2 regions of the Ruminococcus sp. NK3A76 genome follow, and region 1 is predicted to be linked to the other one. Evidence: riboswitches for the same ligand, from Rfam matches in the RefSeq annotation. Region 1 holds a riboswitch; the other holds the start of a gene.
The links. Region 1 has a riboswitch for cyclic di-GMP ahead of CD05_RS18170 (leucine-rich repeat domain-containing protein). Riboswitches for the same ligand answer to the same signal wherever they lie in the genome.
Positions count from the first base shown of each region.

Region 2: linked by a shared signal. The riboswitch ahead of CD05_RS0100965 (hypothetical protein) and the one ahead of CD05_RS18170 (leucine-rich repeat domain-containing protein) in region 1 are both predicted to bind cyclic di-GMP.

Region 1 covers NZ_JMMA01000002.1:2,068,974-2,077,386, reverse strand. Annotated here, with positions in the region: gene CD05_RS0109640 (IS256 family transposase) at 1-409, opposite strand, end outside; gene CD05_RS18170 (leucine-rich repeat domain-containing protein) at 546-3,734, opposite strand; cyclic di-GMP riboswitch class I at 3,821-3,906, opposite strand; gene CD05_RS0109630 (CAP domain-containing protein) at 4,073-6,964, opposite strand; gene CD05_RS20345 (leucine-rich repeat protein) at 6,986-8,413, opposite strand, start outside.
Region 2 covers NZ_JMMA01000002.1:167,073-175,485, reverse strand. Annotated here, with positions in the region: gene CD05_RS0100980 (glycoside hydrolase family 3 protein) at 1-1,142, opposite strand, end outside; gene CD05_RS19320 (anti-sigma factor antagonist) at 1,163-2,353, opposite strand; gene CD05_RS0100970 (hypothetical protein) at 2,492-2,785, opposite strand; gene CD05_RS0100965 (hypothetical protein) at 2,869-3,639, opposite strand; cyclic di-GMP riboswitch class I at 3,927-4,010, opposite strand; gene CD05_RS0100955 (MBL fold metallo-hydrolase) at 4,205-5,020, opposite strand; gene CD05_RS0100950 (hypothetical protein) at 5,059-5,277, opposite strand; gene CD05_RS0100945 (acyltransferase family protein) at 5,380-5,997, shown strand; gene CD05_RS0100940 (hypothetical protein) at 6,267-6,677, shown strand; gene CD05_RS16910 (GNAT family N-acetyltransferase) at 6,674-7,105, shown strand; gene CD05_RS0100930 (GNAT family N-acetyltransferase) at 7,112-7,546, shown strand; gene CD05_RS16905 (GTP-binding protein) at 7,600-8,253, opposite strand.

The DNA of each region.
Region 1 (8,413 bases):
AGATATCTTCGATAGTTTCGCTTATCTGGCGTGTGGTCATTCCTTTGGCATACAGAGCAATTATCTTCTGCTCAATACCTGAGATGTCCTTCTGACGCTTCTTTACGACCTTTGGCTCAAAACTGCCGTCACGATCCTGCGGCACTTCTATTTCGGTTTCTCCGAAGTTTCCGCGGATCTTCTTGGTTTTCTTACCATTACGAGAGTCAGGATTGTCGGAACGCTCATATTCCTGATATCCAAGATGCTCGTCCATTTCGGACTCAAGCATTTCCTGGATCGTTCCTCCGAGAAGGTCTTTGAGAGCATCCTCAATATCCTTAGCCGACTTGATGTCGTATTCCTCAAGCAGCATTCCTATTATGTTCTTCTTGCCCTCGCTCATCGGTTCTCTTTTTCTTCTTGCCATAAAAAATCAGCCTCCTGTGATATTAATTCTATTTTATCACAGTTTGCTGACTTTTTACAGACTTTTTTTCAGAGGCTCAGCTAAATCTATAAGAAACACGGGCTTGACATTGATCATCAAGCCCGTATGACAGAATTTATTTAACTTTGATCTTCTTTACAGCGCTGTAGCCGCTGTAATACTTAGTCTTTCCGACTGTCTTATAAGTTCTAACCTTGACATAATAAGTCTTGCCCTTTGTGAGCTTGCTTATCGTCTTTGAAGTGCCCTTGACATTGACCGACTTGGTCGTTGCCTTTGTAAACTTGCTCGATGTCGAGTAGGTTATTTGATATCCCGTCACTCCGGACACCTTGCTGTATGTAGCTTTGAGCCGCTTGGTCTTAGGGCTTGTGACTGTCTTAAGCGTGGTCTTCTTCGGGTTGATCTTGAAGGTCGCTTTTGTTGTACCTGTATATGCACCCTTGCCGGATATTGTGACTGTGGCTGTGCCGATCGCCTTGTTGTTCTTGTAGGTTACGGTGTAATCTGTACCCGATTTGAGCGTCTTGCTGCCGAGCTTTACAACAGGCTTCTGAGTTATTGCCTTGCCAGTGTATGTCTTATCTGACAGACCTGTTATCTTTGCCTTGGCTATGCTTGTTCTTGTCAGCTTAGCCTTGACATTATCCTTGTAGCTATCTCCGCATACTGAGCAGGTGTGCAGGGTATAACCCTGTGCAGTGTAGGTAGGCTTTACTACCTTTTCGGTGTACTTATGCCCTGTTGCTTTTATTGCTTCTGTGTAGCTGTCACCGCACTTGCAGGTATATGTTTTTACTCCGTCCTTAGTGCAGGTGGCTACTGTTGTTATCTTTGAGGTGTAGGAGTGTGATGTTTTAGCTATTGTTCTTGTTTCGGTCTTGCCACATACACTACAGTTCCTTGTTTCTGTTCCTTCATATGTACAGGTAGAAGGTGTTGTTTTCTTCCATTCGCCAAACTTATGACCATTTGCCGGAGAAATAGTTTTCCTTTCAATATAACCACATTCACCGCATTCATTTTCAGTATATCCTTCTGTAGTACATGTTGCGGGTACAATAGACGATCTATTGAAAATGTGTTCATGCTCCTCTTGATCACCTGGATCGTCTGGAGAATAATCTTCGTCATCATCTTCCACTGCCTCTTCATCATCTTCATTGTACTCGTCATTTTTCTCCGACTCATCATCACTATCATCAGCTTCCTCATCAGAGTCTTCATATTCATAAACGCCTGTTATATTAAGTACAGCATATCCTTCCTCTGTTACTCCTGTATCGATGAATCCGGCACTAATTGCATATTTATATGCATCAGTATTATTGTGACATAATAATTCTTGAGAAGCATAGCTACCATCATCATAATCTTTCTCATAAATATCCCACAAATAAACGACGCTATCCGGTATGATTGTTTTACGAGAAATGCGACCATCAATTGAATTATCAGCAATGCCTACTGTTCCTGATCTAATTTCAACATTGTAGTCTAACTTACCCGAATCAACTAACCAGTTGTCAAGATATAATAATCCGTCAATGTTTTCTCGTGATCCATAATTTGAAAATGCATCTTCTCCAATTCTAATTACGCCTTCTGGTATATGTATGCTTTCTAAAAACCTACAGTCACCGAAAGCACTTTTTCCAATTATTCTAAGGCTTTTTGGAAGCTCCGCTTTTTTAATATCTGTATCTTTAAAGCAATAATCACATATACCTATAATTCCCTCCGGTATTATTATACTATCTTTATTATCGTTGTCATTATCATACAAATTATAGATATCTCTATCATATTCAACGATCCAATTATCAACATTTTTTATAAATCCTTCTTGTTTATTGGTAATTGCAGTATTACCAAAAGCCGCATTTCCAATACTAATAACACTTTTTGGAATCTTAACACTCGCCAAATTCTTGCTATTAGTAAAGGCACCATCTTCTATTCTTGTTACACCATCTGGAATTATAATGGATTTAATATCATTTCCTTCAGGACTATAGTATAGTTTTGTCTTGTCTTTACTATAAAGAATACCATCAGCCATTACGAAATTGGGATTATCGTCATTTAAGTGAATACTCTTAAGTTTATCACAATTCCAAAAAACGTAACTTCCTATACTATTCACATTATTAGGAATGCTTATGCTTGAAATACTTGTATTATAAAATGCTTCATAATCTATTTTTGTAAGACTATCTGGTAGCTTGACATTAACAAGATTGTTACAATTACAAAATGCTAAGTCTTTAACTATTGTAACCCCCTCAGGAATTGTTATTTCTTTTAAGCTTGTGCATTCTCTGAACAATTCATAATTGATCATTGTGATACTATTAGATAAGGAAACACTAGTAAGGCTTTTGCATCCATAAAAAGCCGACCATCCAATATATGTAACACTATTTGGAATTGTAACACCTTTAAGATCTACACAATCTTTAAATGCGTTTTCTTTGATTTGAGTGACACTATTAGGTATTTTAACGCTTACAAGCCCTTTACATCCACAAAATGCATTTGCATTGATACTTGTAACACTATCGGGAATTACTACGTTACTAATACTATTAGTACAAGGGCAGTATAATACTTCATGTATATCTTTATTATATATTATACCATCAATATAAGAATAATAAATATTATCATCACTGATCTCTATATTTTCAAGATTATTACATTCGTCAAACGTATAGGCATTAATACCGGCTGCTTTATCCGGTATTGTAATACTATTAAGGCTTTCACAATTTCTAAATGCAGCGTATCCAATACTTGTAACACTTTCGGGTATCTGTATACTTGTAAGAGATTCACAGTGTTCAAATGCATACATTCCGATGCTTTTAACACTATTTGGTATTGTTATATCACTAAGATTCACACACCAATAAAACGCAGATGAATCTATCACTGAAACCGACTCCGGAATAACTATACTAATAAGATCATAACAGCCATAGAAAGCATAACTACCTATGGTTGTTACACCATACGGTATTGTTATCTTTTTTATAACGGAACAATCTGCAAATGCATAATAGCCAATACTTGTAACTTTCTTCCCATCAATCGTTTCAGGAATAATAACTTCTGTATCATTTTCATTATACTTACTTATTTCCACCGTTCCGTCATCAAGCAGAGTGTACTCATAATCCCTATAAGTCTCTGCCCTCGCCTCAATCTGTAAGCCAAGCTCCACAGTTCCCTCCGGCAACATAGCCGCACCATTGAGCGCAAGCCCGAGCGCTGTCACTAATGCCAATATCCTCTTCTTCATACTATCACCCTTTCATTTTTTTAAACAGCAAAAGGGCAACGCACACACAACGCATTGCCCATAAAGATCATATTCAAAAAAGATACATCTGCAACCGGCTGTCATGCTCTTCCCTGAGGTTAGACCCTTAGCTTTGCGTCGCTGCCTTTCGGCAGGTTTGCCCATTTATTACAATTTAATTATACTACATAACATATTTGAACGTCAAGAAATAATGATTTTACATACCAAATATCGTTATATTTAACAAACCCATATTCGTTGAATTGTATATGATGCTATAACATATAAAATGCGCCCCCGTTCCTTCTATCTGATCAAGAACAGGGGCGATCCTTTCAACCTATTAAGATCAACGTCCAGCAGTAGCCAAAAATGACATTTGGATCATTTACCAGCCCAACACCTATATTGTTGTAGCTCTTACTCAAAATACCATCCCTTTGTCCGGGAGTATTCATCAAGTCATTGACGAGTTCCCTTGGTGTACGCTGACCGATAGTACTAAACGCACTTGCGGAATTATAAGTCAACCCTTCAATAGTATTATAGCTATCATTCATATTCTGACCCGATAAAGACTTTAATAGCTCTTTTGAACTTATCATAGCCCTGTCATAAAGAGTCTCGTTGAGTTTAAGCGCTTTAAGTCCTCTTGAAGTGCGCTCCTTGTTTACAAGCGTCACCACCTGCTTGGTATACTGCCACATCTTGTAATCCTGTGCTGAAAGTATCTTAAATGTCTTTTTTACGGTTCCCTTGTAATTTCCCTTGCCGGTTATAACGACTGTAGCTGTTCCGGCCTTTTTGTTGTTTTTGTAGGACACTGTGTAGTCTCTTCCTTTTTTTAGCGTCACACTACCGAGCTTTACGGTTTTTACTGCCGGCTTTATTGCCTTGCCGGTGTATTTATATCTTTTGTTGACACCTGTGACCTTAGCTTTTGCAACCGACGCTTTGGTTATCTTAAAGGTCTTTTTTATACTGCCTGTGTAGTTGCCTTTACCTGTTATTGTAACAATCGCAGTTCCGACAGCCTTATTGTTCTTGTAGGTAAGGGTGAAGTCAGTACCCTTTTTCAAAGCTCTGCCGCCCACCTTGACAGTCGGGCTTTGGGTTATAGCCTTGGTGGTATATGCCTTGTTCTTAATGCCGCTTACATCTGCTTTTGCAAGTGACGCCGCATTTATCTTAAAGGTCTTGCTTACCGTTCCAGTATAGTCGCCCTTGCCTGTTATCGTAATGGTGGCTGTGCCGATGTTTATGTTGTTCTTGTAAGATACGGTATAGTCGGTGCCGTTTGTCAACGTTTTGCCGTTAAAGGTAACAGTCGGTGACTGAGTAACAGTGCTACCTGTATAGGTCTTGTATGCGATGCCTGTTACCACTGCTAAAGAGATATTCGCTTTGAGCTTTGGTGTAGCCTGTGTTTCTGTTTTGCCGCATATGCTACATTTCCTTATTTTTGAGCCCTCTGCCGAACACGTTGCTGCCTTGGCAACCGACCAGTCACCAAAAGTATGCTCTTCAAATTCCATACCCGGCTCGGTAGTACCGTCATAGATATAACCGTTATGGGGTATTATATTTGTATTTTTATCAACATTGAGGGCTAATATATCATCCTTTGTGAGACTTACCATATCGAGATACTTTTTATCGACCAGACCGTTATTTACAAACTGCTCTATCATATAATAATCGCAACAGTTCATATCAAAAGCATCAGAGTTGGGAGTCCAGCAGTTTTTTTCATCATTATAGTAAAATAATGCATCCTTTTCCTTGACGGATATTTCCTCTATAATGTATTTTTGCTTATATAAATTTATATCCCAATCATATTCCCATTCGCTTCTATACTTTATCTGCGGTATTTTATAGCCTTTAAGCACCACACTGCTTGTCGGCACATCAGAGAACTTAACTCCGGGAATGAAATATTCATAGTAACCTATATACCTTCCATCGACCCATGTATTTGAATAATACCCAAGATCTCCGCCATACAGATTCCTATTGCCAACACCCCATTCATCGTCCCAGATATCTATATTACCATCATCGCTGTTGTTATATAGATATGTATATCCCGGATCAACGTTTCTCTTACCGTTTGTTGACCAGTTACTTGTGTTTAACCTGACCCACGAACCTTTCCCGACTTTTTTACATATACTTTCAAATGTCAGTTCGTCTTTTCTCGGTATATCGTCACTCATCTTTATTGCAGCATATTCATTGAGCAGCTTGCGTAAACTTTCAAGACTTATTGCAGTACCGTTGTTCCCGAAAGTAAAATACTGTTTTATCTTGTCTTTTGTAATGCCTTGTCCTTCGCCTTCTCCCGAACCGCCGTAAGTACGTGTCTCACCTTTGTATGTGACATTTATATTATAATGATAATATGCATCCCACTTATACGATGAACTGCTGTCAAGCCTTTTTGAGACTTCGGCCATTATTCCGGGGAATCCCCATGAATCATAGCGGAACGGATATATTGAAGAAGCAAAAAGTGCTTTAGAATCTTCTCGATCAAACGGACTGTATATATATAGACTTTGATCGGCATGACCTGATGTATTAAGACACCAATAATCCTCAGTTCTTACGACTTTCCCACGGATATATGACCCGCTGTATAAACATATTGATTCAAAGCCGTTTTGAACGGAATCCATTTTATCAAAAAAGCCCGAACCTTTTGCATACTTATCTATCAAATAATCTGATGTGTCCATTAAAGAAGGGACTTTGATCTTGACATTAGTATCATTCCATGTGTCGTTCCATGTATATGAACCGGCGTTTCTTGACTGGAGCAAGACCTCACCGCCATCAGTATCAAAGCTCCTGAAAATGTAGCCTCCGTTCACCCTGCCTGTAGAATTGTTATCATATTTTACATCTGCAAAAAGCTTTATATCATAGCCTGTCGAAGTATCTTCTGCATATGCGCGTATATAAGAGTTATCGGAATACTTTGATTTCTTATCTGCAAATCTGAATGAGAACGGATCGGGGTTATTTGTTTTAACGAAGAAGTATTCATTAAACGGCGAAAGAAGAGGCGTTATCTCATACGTATAATCGGTAACTTTCTTTTCTTTGGCTTGTGCAGTCAACAATGAATCAGACTTTTCAAACAGCAAACCCTCGGGCATAACTGCCCCCGTGCCGAAAATCATCGCCGAAGCGACAAATAATGCCGCCAATTTCTTTTTCATAGTATCACTTCCTCATCTTATTCATTTGACCTTGATTTTCTTCACTGCCGACCAGCCACTGTAATATTTGACCTTGTTCACCGTCTTGTAGGTGCGTACCTTGACATAATAAGTCTTGCCCTTTGTGAGCTTGCTTATAGTCTTAGAAGTGCCGCTTGCGTTTACAGACTTGGTCGTTGCCTTTGTAAACTTCGATGATGTTGAGTATGTGATCTGATAACCCGTCACACCGGATACCTTGCTATATGTGGCTTTCAGCTGCTTAGTCTTAGGACTTGTTACTGATTTGAGCGTAGTCTTTTTCGGGTTGATCTTGAAGGTCGATTTTGCTGTACCTGTGTATGCGCCTTTACCTGTTATCGTGACTGTTGCAGTATCGATTGCCTTGTTGTTCTTGTACGATACTGTGTAGTCTGTACCCGATTTGAGCGTCTTGCTGCCGAGCTTTACAACAGGCTTCTGAGTTATTGCCTTGCCAGTGTATGTCTTATCTGACAGACCTGTTATCTTCGCCTTGGCTATGCTGGTGCGGGTCAGCTTGGCTGTGTATGTGTCCTTATAGCTGTCGCCGCATACCGAGCAGGTGTGCAGAGTGTAGCCTTGTGCATCGTAGGTGGGCTTTACTACCTTTTCGGTGTACTTATGACCTGTTGCCTTTATTGTTTCGGTAAAGCTGTCGCCACACGAGCAAGTGTAGGTCTTCACGCCGTTCTTTGTGCAGGTGGCTGCTGTTGTTATCTTTGAGGTGTATGAGTGCGTATGTGACGGTGTAAGTTTGTCAGTGTATTTGTCCTTGTAGCTTGCTCCGCATACAGAGCAAGTGTGGAGCGTGTAGCCTTGTGCAGTTGTTGTGGGTGCTACTACCTTATCCACATACTTATGACCGGCTTTAGCAATAGTCTTAGTCTCAGTCTTTCCGCATACGCTGCACTTTCTTGTCTGTGTGCCTTCTATTGTGCAGGTGGCAGCTTTTGTAGTTGTCCAGTTGCCAAAGACATGCGTTGTAGTCTTAGGTATTCTTTCTGTATACTTATCTCCACAGGAACAAGTATATGTTCTTATTCCTTCTTCTTTGCAGGATGCAGCCTTTGTGATAGTTGATGTATACTTATGAGAATGCACTACCGGAGGCTGCTTTAGTTCATATTCAAATCCGCTTGAAACTGCATATTCTTCTCCATATGAGCCTTTATATGCATAAATCTTTGTTCTCTTGTTTTTTACACTTTTATGTGATGAAGTATCTAAATGTTCACCAAATGCGCTTTCTCCTATACCAATAACGCTATTGGGTAAATATATCTCTGATAGATCAGGACAGTCATCAAACGCATATCTTTCAATGTTTTTCACACCTTCCGGAATGGTAACACTTTTAAGCTTTTTGCAGCTTGATACAGCGTCAAATCCAATAGTTGTGACAGTATCAGGTATAGTAAACTCTGTCGC
Region 2 (8,413 bases), 1.9 Mb from region 1:
AAGCGGTAGCAGCCCTTTTCGAGCACCCACGCATATGCATGGCCTGATACGCCGCTGTCGTCATACGAAGCGAAGGCCGAGAAGGGTATCTCTATCTTTAATGTATCGCTCTCGCCCGGGGCAAGGGTCTTTGTCTTGTCAAAGCCGCATAGCACTCTTGCAGGCTTGCCTAAGCTCCCCTGAGGGGCAGAGCAGTAAACGAGCACCGAGTTCTTGCCGCCTGCGATGCCTGTGTTCTTAACACCGGCAGTTATCAAAACTGTGCCGTTTGCGGCATCGGCGCTGCCTTTAGCACTGACCTCAAAATCAGTATACGACAGCCCTGCGCCGAACGGGTAGCGCACCTTGTCTTTAGCAAATGTCTCGAAATACCTGTAGCCTACAAAAATATCCTCGCCGTAGCAGTTTTTCTCCTTGCCGTAGAAGAATTTATCAGACGGGTGGTCTGTGATGCTGTATGCGACGGTGTCAGGGAGCCTGCCGCTCGGAGAAACGTCACCGAGAAGCACCTTTGCAGCGCCCAGGCCGCCTGTCATACCGCCCTGCCAGATATACATCACAGCATCGGGCGAGAAGTCGTCAACAAAGCTCATATCTATAGTATTGCCGACATTAAGGAGCACTGCCACCTTGGCAAAGTGCTTTCTGACGGTTTTAAGCATATCACGCTCGCCCTTTGATAGCAGGAAAGAGCCCTCGTCTGCCGTGTTGTCCTGCTCCTCGCCGGCTGTTCTGCCGATGATGACTACAGCTATATCCGAGCGGTCTGCGGCTGCGCTCACAAGCTCGTCCGAAAGCGGCATCTCCTTTTGCGACCAGGGCTCACCGCCCCACACCTCGCCGAGCTCAAAGGGGTTGTCACCGACCCAGGCCTTGTATGTTTCAAGCAGCTCATCATCTATCTTTGCGCCGAGCTCTTTGAGCCCATCAACAACGCCTGTGACCTTGGAAACATTCACCATGCCGCCCGAGCCTGTGCCGCTCTTATAGTAATTTAACTGTATCCGCCCAAAGACTGCTATCCTGTCATTGCGTGAGATCGGCAACACGCCGCCCTCGTTTCTTAGCAGCACTGCGCCCTCGGCGCAGACCTCTGCGGCCTTATCAAGATATTTATTCCAGTCAAGAATTATTTCAGACATTTAGTTCTCCTTTCAGAAGGTCAGTCAAAAAGCAGTGTGTCGTATTTGTATATCAGCTTTTCAAGGCGCTCAAGCGTATGCCTGGTGCGTATATCGTAGAGCTCCCTCTGGTAGTCGGGGTTTATGTTTATCAAAAACAGAAATCTCACGCAGCCGGCTATCGTTATCTTGTCACGCAGCTCTGTTATGCGGGCATCGTCCTCTGTGTCAAAGTAGAAGCCTATGAAGTTCTGCCACACCTGCTCTACCACCTCATGGGGCATACCCAAGAATTCCATGCTGTTTTGGTGGTAATCCTCACCGAACGCAAAGTATGTTACATAAACCGATTGCAGGTCAAATATCGGGTGCCCTTCAGAAAGGGTGTCCATATCAATGAGCATAGGATCATTGTCTACGACCATAATGTTTTTCATCTGAGCGTCGCCGTGAATGACGTTGTGCTGCTCCGGCACGCTGTCAAGAAGCATTTTCAGGCGCTCGTACATATCCGAACTCAGGCAGTCCTTTATCCTTTCAAGGTAGCCCAGAAACTGCTGCTTCGAGCTGTTGAGCCTGCCCTCAGGCACAGTTTGGCTGTTGACGAGCTTTAAAAACTGCGCATACTGCTTTGTTATCTCCACCACTCTGGAGGTGTCTTCTCTCAGCACGTCGTTGAGCGTCCTCGCATTAAGCAGCTCGAACACCGAGCCGTAGCTGTTGCCGACCTTGACGATATCATAGGATATCGCAGTAGGCACGCCTGCTATAAGCGCTGTTTTGGCAAGGCGCTTTTCATTCTGTATCATAGCAAGGCTGTCGGCCGATTCATAGACCTTGACCACCGTTTCATCATCTATCCTGTAAACAGTGCCGTAGAAGCCCTTGCCTATTATCTCGCAGCCGTCAACGCTTATCTCACGCTTTTTCTTTGACACCTCAAACAGCTCGGTAAAGCCGGTCGTTTCGAGTATGTCATATATCTGAGAAGATACGTTTATCATCTGCGGCGGCTCGTCTGAGAGCTTTCTCAGCTTCATGAGCACTCTTAAGCCTGCGCTTGATATATATTCAAGCTCTGACATATCAAGTATCAGCTTTGAAGCACCGCTCTGCGACACGGCCGCAAGCGCCTTCTCCTCGGCCTCTGCTGCGTTTGTAGTATCTATCCTGCCGCCTAAGCTGACAGTCAGTATCCCGTTATCAAGTGTGTGTGTTATTGTCATTCCCATAGCGATACCTCCATTTCATACCGGCTGCGAATCAAAAATGATAAGGGCAGCCTTTATCACTTTAATTATAGCAGAAACAGGGCATTTTGTCAATTGTACTTAACAATAAAATAACGCCGGGTTTTTCATCATTTTGACCTATTGGCAAGAATAAAAACTCCCCCTCACCGGCAATTGCAGCAAGGGGGGGAAAAAAGCTATTGCTCGCCTGCGACAAGGCTTGCGGCATCGTCCTGCGAGAGCGGGCAGCCCCGGCACAAACTCCCAATCTGTTGCCCCGAGCTCGTCCTTAACACGCTTTTCTATCATCTCGCCGTATTTGTTATTCACAGCAGCGATACAGATACTGCCATAGCCGCCGTCAGGTGTTTTTTCCACAGACACTATACAGGTAGGCGAATACATAGCATCGACAAACTTCTGGAGATCCATTCAAGCTACTTTCCGCAGCCATGCCCCGGGCGTTCACATTTTACCCGGAGGAGTTTGTTATCATATGTCACCTTCGCATCGCCTTACTGCCCACGGCTCATAAGCCCCATAAAGATGAGCCGCTCCCTGATGCCTGCCCTTGTACGGCGAAGCTCTGCCGAGATGTCATTAAGGCTCATGCCGCATTCATACATCACACGAAGGCTCTCAGTCTCGTCCTGCGTCCAGGGCTTGCCCCGGTTTTCATACTTGCTGCGCTTAAGTTCTTCCTTAAGGTCAGCCTCCTGTCGGCAGACCTCGGCTATGGCGGTGATATTATCAAAGACAAACTGCTGTGCGCTTTTGTTGTAGGTGACATACCTTATCACCCTGCCCGTCTCGTCTTCAAGCTCTGATTCGTATATGCCTATCTCACGGCCTGCATCTGTGGGCTTTGTTATTTTCCGTCCTGCGTCAGTTGTCTCCTCGCTCAGAAAGCCTGCATCAACAAGCCATGCGACGACGGCCGTTCTTGTGAGCTTGCGCATTCTTCCGCTGTCGATAAGCTCGTTTATATATGCTGCCAGCTTTGAGACTGATAGCGGCTGTACTGTCGGCTGCAGCGAGTCTATCTGCTCCTCAGTCAGCGAGAAATACTCCTTATCGGCACTGCGAAGGCGCACTGTCCTCTCTCTTTCAGCGCCTTCCTCGATAACACTTTCGAGCACGCCCGAGACATACGTCAGGCATTTTGATATACGCTGGTTTCTCACGATGTCTCCTTCCCTGACAGGCTGCCCGGTCAGAGGATCAACACCCATTGCAAGGCTGTCAAGATACATTTTTGCACGCTTCATTATTTCAAGCTCTGTCATATCGCTCACTCCTGCATCTGTTATACTATGCTGCTATTATACCACATTTTTGCGGCCGCTTCAAGCACCTGCAATACCACAAAAAGAAAATAGGGGCTTGACACATCCCGGTGCCAAGCCCTTATTCTATAGGGGTAGTAATATGAAAAATCGCTTTATCGGGATAAAGGAGGAAACCCTCAAGCATATCATGCTGTCTTTTCTGACGAAGCTAAAAACAAAAAAGACAACACGTCACAAATAAACGCATTGCCAACAATAATTGCCATATAACAGAAGCTCACGCCCCCGGCAACCGGCTGTCATACTCATACGAGGTTAGACCCTTGGCTTTGCGTCGCTGCCTTTCGGCAGGTTTGCCCATTTACTATACATAAATTATACCACTAAGGAGTCCGCTTGTCAATAGAAAGCGGCATTTATCACTAATTATTGGCACATTAGATAAATAAGGGGACTATATATTGTGTATGATGACATTGTTTCTCCCACCATTTGACATATCCCTGCTCCGTCCTGAATAATAAAGGCAACACCCGACAGGTATCTCCTGCCAGGTGATGTTTTATCTTCCCTTTATCTCTATCCTGTCAAGAATGCCCTGAACGCTTACGTTCTGATGTGTCAGATACATTCTCGCAACGTCCTGAATGAACACCCTATCCGCCCCGGTCTTTTGCTCTATATCCTCGGCAGTATATCCCTTGTCTACCATCTTGGTTATCCTTTTGACAAGTGCGTATGTATCCTTGCCGGAAAGTCCGGGCTTCTGAGCCGCCCGACTGTCAGGCTGTGCAGGCTTTGCATGGCCGTAGTAAACTGTCTTCGGCTCAAGTGCAAGCAGCGTGTTCCAGCTTTGCTCTATCTGCGTGCCCTTGTGCACCTCAAGCTCGTAGAGAGGGTTTAGATCACCCACAAACAGCGCACACTCACTTTTGAGCCATAGCGATATGCTGTCGTCGCTGTGGCCGGGGGTGTGTATCAGCTCGCCGTCGATGCCGAGCCCGCTAAGAAAGCTGCGGCTGGTATCAATTGTTATCACCCTCACTTTGCTGTCGTCTATCGGGATAAACTGTGTGTTGTTCTCCTTTTCAAATACATGGTCGCTGCTGTGCAAAAAGCCTTGCTGCACATCTGCGACTGCTATAGTCACGCCGCTGTCTGCTATCTGCTGCGCTATGCCCATATGGTCGGGGTGAAAGTGCGATATCAGCAGGCAGTCAATATCCTGCAGCCTCAGCTTTTTCTCGCCAAGCGCCCGGCAAAGCAAAGGGAAAGTCCCTGCCCAGCCTGTGTCAAAAAGCAGGCTGCCTTTCTTGCCGGTGATAAGATATGTGTTGGTGTTTGAATATTTAAGCTCTGTTATCGTTTTTGAGCGCATACGATGCACCTCCTTTTTCGGCTTGCCTTTACAGGTATTCAACAGCTCCCGGTCATAACAAGCTGCTCGTATTCCTCCGCTGTGACAGGCTTTACCAACTCGTCAGGGAACCCTACACACTCAAAGCCGAGTGCATAGGCCTTGTCGGTATCCTGTGGACTGTTTATCCTTACGACAGGTCCGCTGTCTATGCCAAGATAGCTGTCATACAGCGTACATTCCATTCCGTTATACATTACTGTTTTGTGTTTGTTCATAGCTGCACCTCGCTATCTTATTATACCACAAGGCCTGCAATCAGTCAATTGACTTTTAATAGCCTGTCTGATATAATAAGACCATGGGGGGTGAACCCGAAAATGCGAAAGCACTACATTGACAATATCAGGTGGAGCGCTATAAGCGTTCTTATAATATACCACGCAGCTATGGCATTCAACACATGGGGCGAGCCCAACTACATCACCCTGCATGGCAGCCGTGCCGTTATCAGCATAGTCGTTTTTCAAAGCCCTTTTCTTATGCCGCTGCTGTTTTTGCTGGCTGGGGTGAGCACTAAGTATTCATTATGCAGGAGGACGGCCGCCGAATACATAAAAGAGCGTGTCACAAAGCTGCTTATACCTCTTACTATCGGAACATTGATGATAATGCCGGTAATGACATACCTTGCCGACCGCTTCAACTGCGGATATAGCGGCTCGTTTGTCTTGCATTACAAAGTGTTCTTCACAAAGCTCACGGACATGACAGGTGCTGACGGTGGGTTTTCTGTCGGGCATCTATGGTTTCTGGCATATCTGTTTGTGATATCCTGCCTTTTCATTGCCACATCAGGGCTGCAAAAAAGGATAAACACAGCCGTCTTAAAAAGCAGCAGACACCCGACCGTGATGATACTGCTTGCCGGGTTGCCAATCATAGTATTCCACGAGCTGCTGTCTATCGGCGGCAAGAGCATACTTGAATACCTTTAGGCAACACCGCTGGGCCATTGTACGTCAGACACGCAGTCAAATTTTTCGTCAGATTGGCTAAATTTACCGCAGGAATACTAACATATTTCAAGGTAAATTTGGGTAATATGACGGAAAATTTGCAAGTGGATGGCGTGCAAAGGTATCCGCCGGTGGCCCGGCGGTGTTGCCTTTATCTTTTCATGCTTGGGTATCACATTTTCTCGGACGATGACGTTATCGGTAATCTGTCGACTCACAGGCGGCCGATGCTATGCGCAGGGCTTTGCGTGAGCGTGCTCAACACATACCTTTTCCTGTGGTGTGACCAGGATACAGCGGCGGTAATGGCAGCAAACACGCTTACACGCACGCTTGCAGAATGGCTGATGCTGCTTGCAGTCACAGGGCTTGCAAAGGCACGCTTTGACAGGGAGAACACAGTGACAAGATACATGGTGCAGCGCTCGTTTCTTTTTTACATACTGCATTATATATGGATAGTCCTTTTCCAGTATATCTTGTACGACAGCCTTGGCGGCAATACGGCGCTTATGTTTTTACTGCCGCTGCTGCCGGCATATGCCGCAACGCTCATCTCATGCGAGATATGCATTCACATACCTGTGCTGTACCTGCTGCTCGGGACAAAGCCGGCAGGCAGAAAAAGCACTTCAACACAACAAGGAGCTAAGCCATGAACATCACAGACAGAGAGATAACAAAAAAGGAGCTCGACTTTATCTATGACGACTTCCGCAGGATAGAGCAAGCCGACGGCGTGCCGCAAAGAAAGACCGATAGGTATCAGTATGTATTGGAAGAAGGCGGCGAGGTCATCGGCTACGTTTCGGGGATAACCGAGCACAAATGGTTTTATCTCACCGACCTGTGGATAGAAAGCTCGCACCGGCGGCGTGGGCTTGGCAGCAGGCTGCTTGTGATGATAGAGCAAAAAGCAGCAGATATCGGCATGGAGCACATATATCTATGGACAGCCGGCAGGATAAACCCTGTCTTTTACGAGAAGCACGGGTATGAAAGGTTTGCCGTGCTCGAAGACAAGTATGAGGTAGAGGGCTATCATCAGACAGGCTACAGAAAAGACCTGATAACAGAAAGCGAGTGAGCGCACATGGTAAGAGAAGCAAGAAAAGAAGACCTTGACGCATTGCTTGAGCTGTATCTTTATCTTCACGAGGACAGCATACCCGAGCATAATGATCATCTCAAAAACACCTGGGAGCAGATAATCTTTGACAAAGCGCATCATCTTATAGTCAACGAGCAGGACGGAAAGATAGTCTCATCATGCGTATGCGTGATAATACCGAACCTCACAAGAGGTGTGCGGCCGTATGCATTCGTTGAGAATGTCGTGACGCACGAAAGCTGCCGTGGCAAGGGCTATGCAAGCGAGTGTCTTGCCTATGCAAGGCAGATAGCACAAAGTGAGAACTGCTACAAGATGATGCTCCTGACAGGCTCAAAAAAGCCGGAGACACTTCGCTTTTACGAAAGCGCAGGCTACAACAGCAGCGACAAGACGGCATTCATTCAGTGGCTTTAAACTTTCATATATGCAAACACCGGGCAAGGGAAATCTCCCCTGCCCGGTCATTATTATACCGCTTCAAGACAGTCGTTCAAGAGGTCAACTATCTTTGCTTTTTCAAAGCCCTTGCCTATGACAACGAGCTGGTTTATGCGGTCGCCGTAGCGCTCGTCCCAGTCGTCCTTAAGGTCGGGGAAAGCCTCGAACAGCGCATCGAGCTCGTCCTGAGGGTAGCTCGCCATCCATTCGTTGAGCCGGGTCAGTGCGCAGTTGCGGCCTGCCTGCTCAAAAAGCTGGATATGCTCGTCATCATCAGAGAACCATATATAGCCCTTTGTGCGGATAAGCTCTGTCGGGTAATTGCCAACGAGCTTTTCAAAGCGCTCTCTGTTAAAAGGCCTGCGCTCCTCAAACGCAAATGAGGTTATGCCGTATTCATCGACACAGGCCTTGCTGTCCTCGGGGTCGTTTGATTCGAGGGCACGCTGTATGGCTGATGAATCAAGCACCTCGTCATAATCAAATTCCTCGCCGTGCATTATGAGCTTCGGGTCAACGCTGCCCTTGACCGAGGATATCATAGGCGCCTTTGTCTGATAGTCACGCAGCACCTTTTTGACTTCTTCAAGCTGCGACTCATCAAGCAGGTCGGTCTTGTTTAAGGCAACACCGCACGAAGATTGTGCGCAAATTGCGCAGTCAGCTTTTTCGTCAGATTGCACGGATTTTCCGAAGGAATACTACCGTATTTCAAGGAAAAAATGTGTAATATGACGGAAAAGATGCAAGTAAGTTGCGTACAAAGCCTTCAGGCGGTCTTTGTGCGGTGTTGCCCATATATAATGATTGACCTATCTGCCCCGATGTGGTATAATTGAGCCA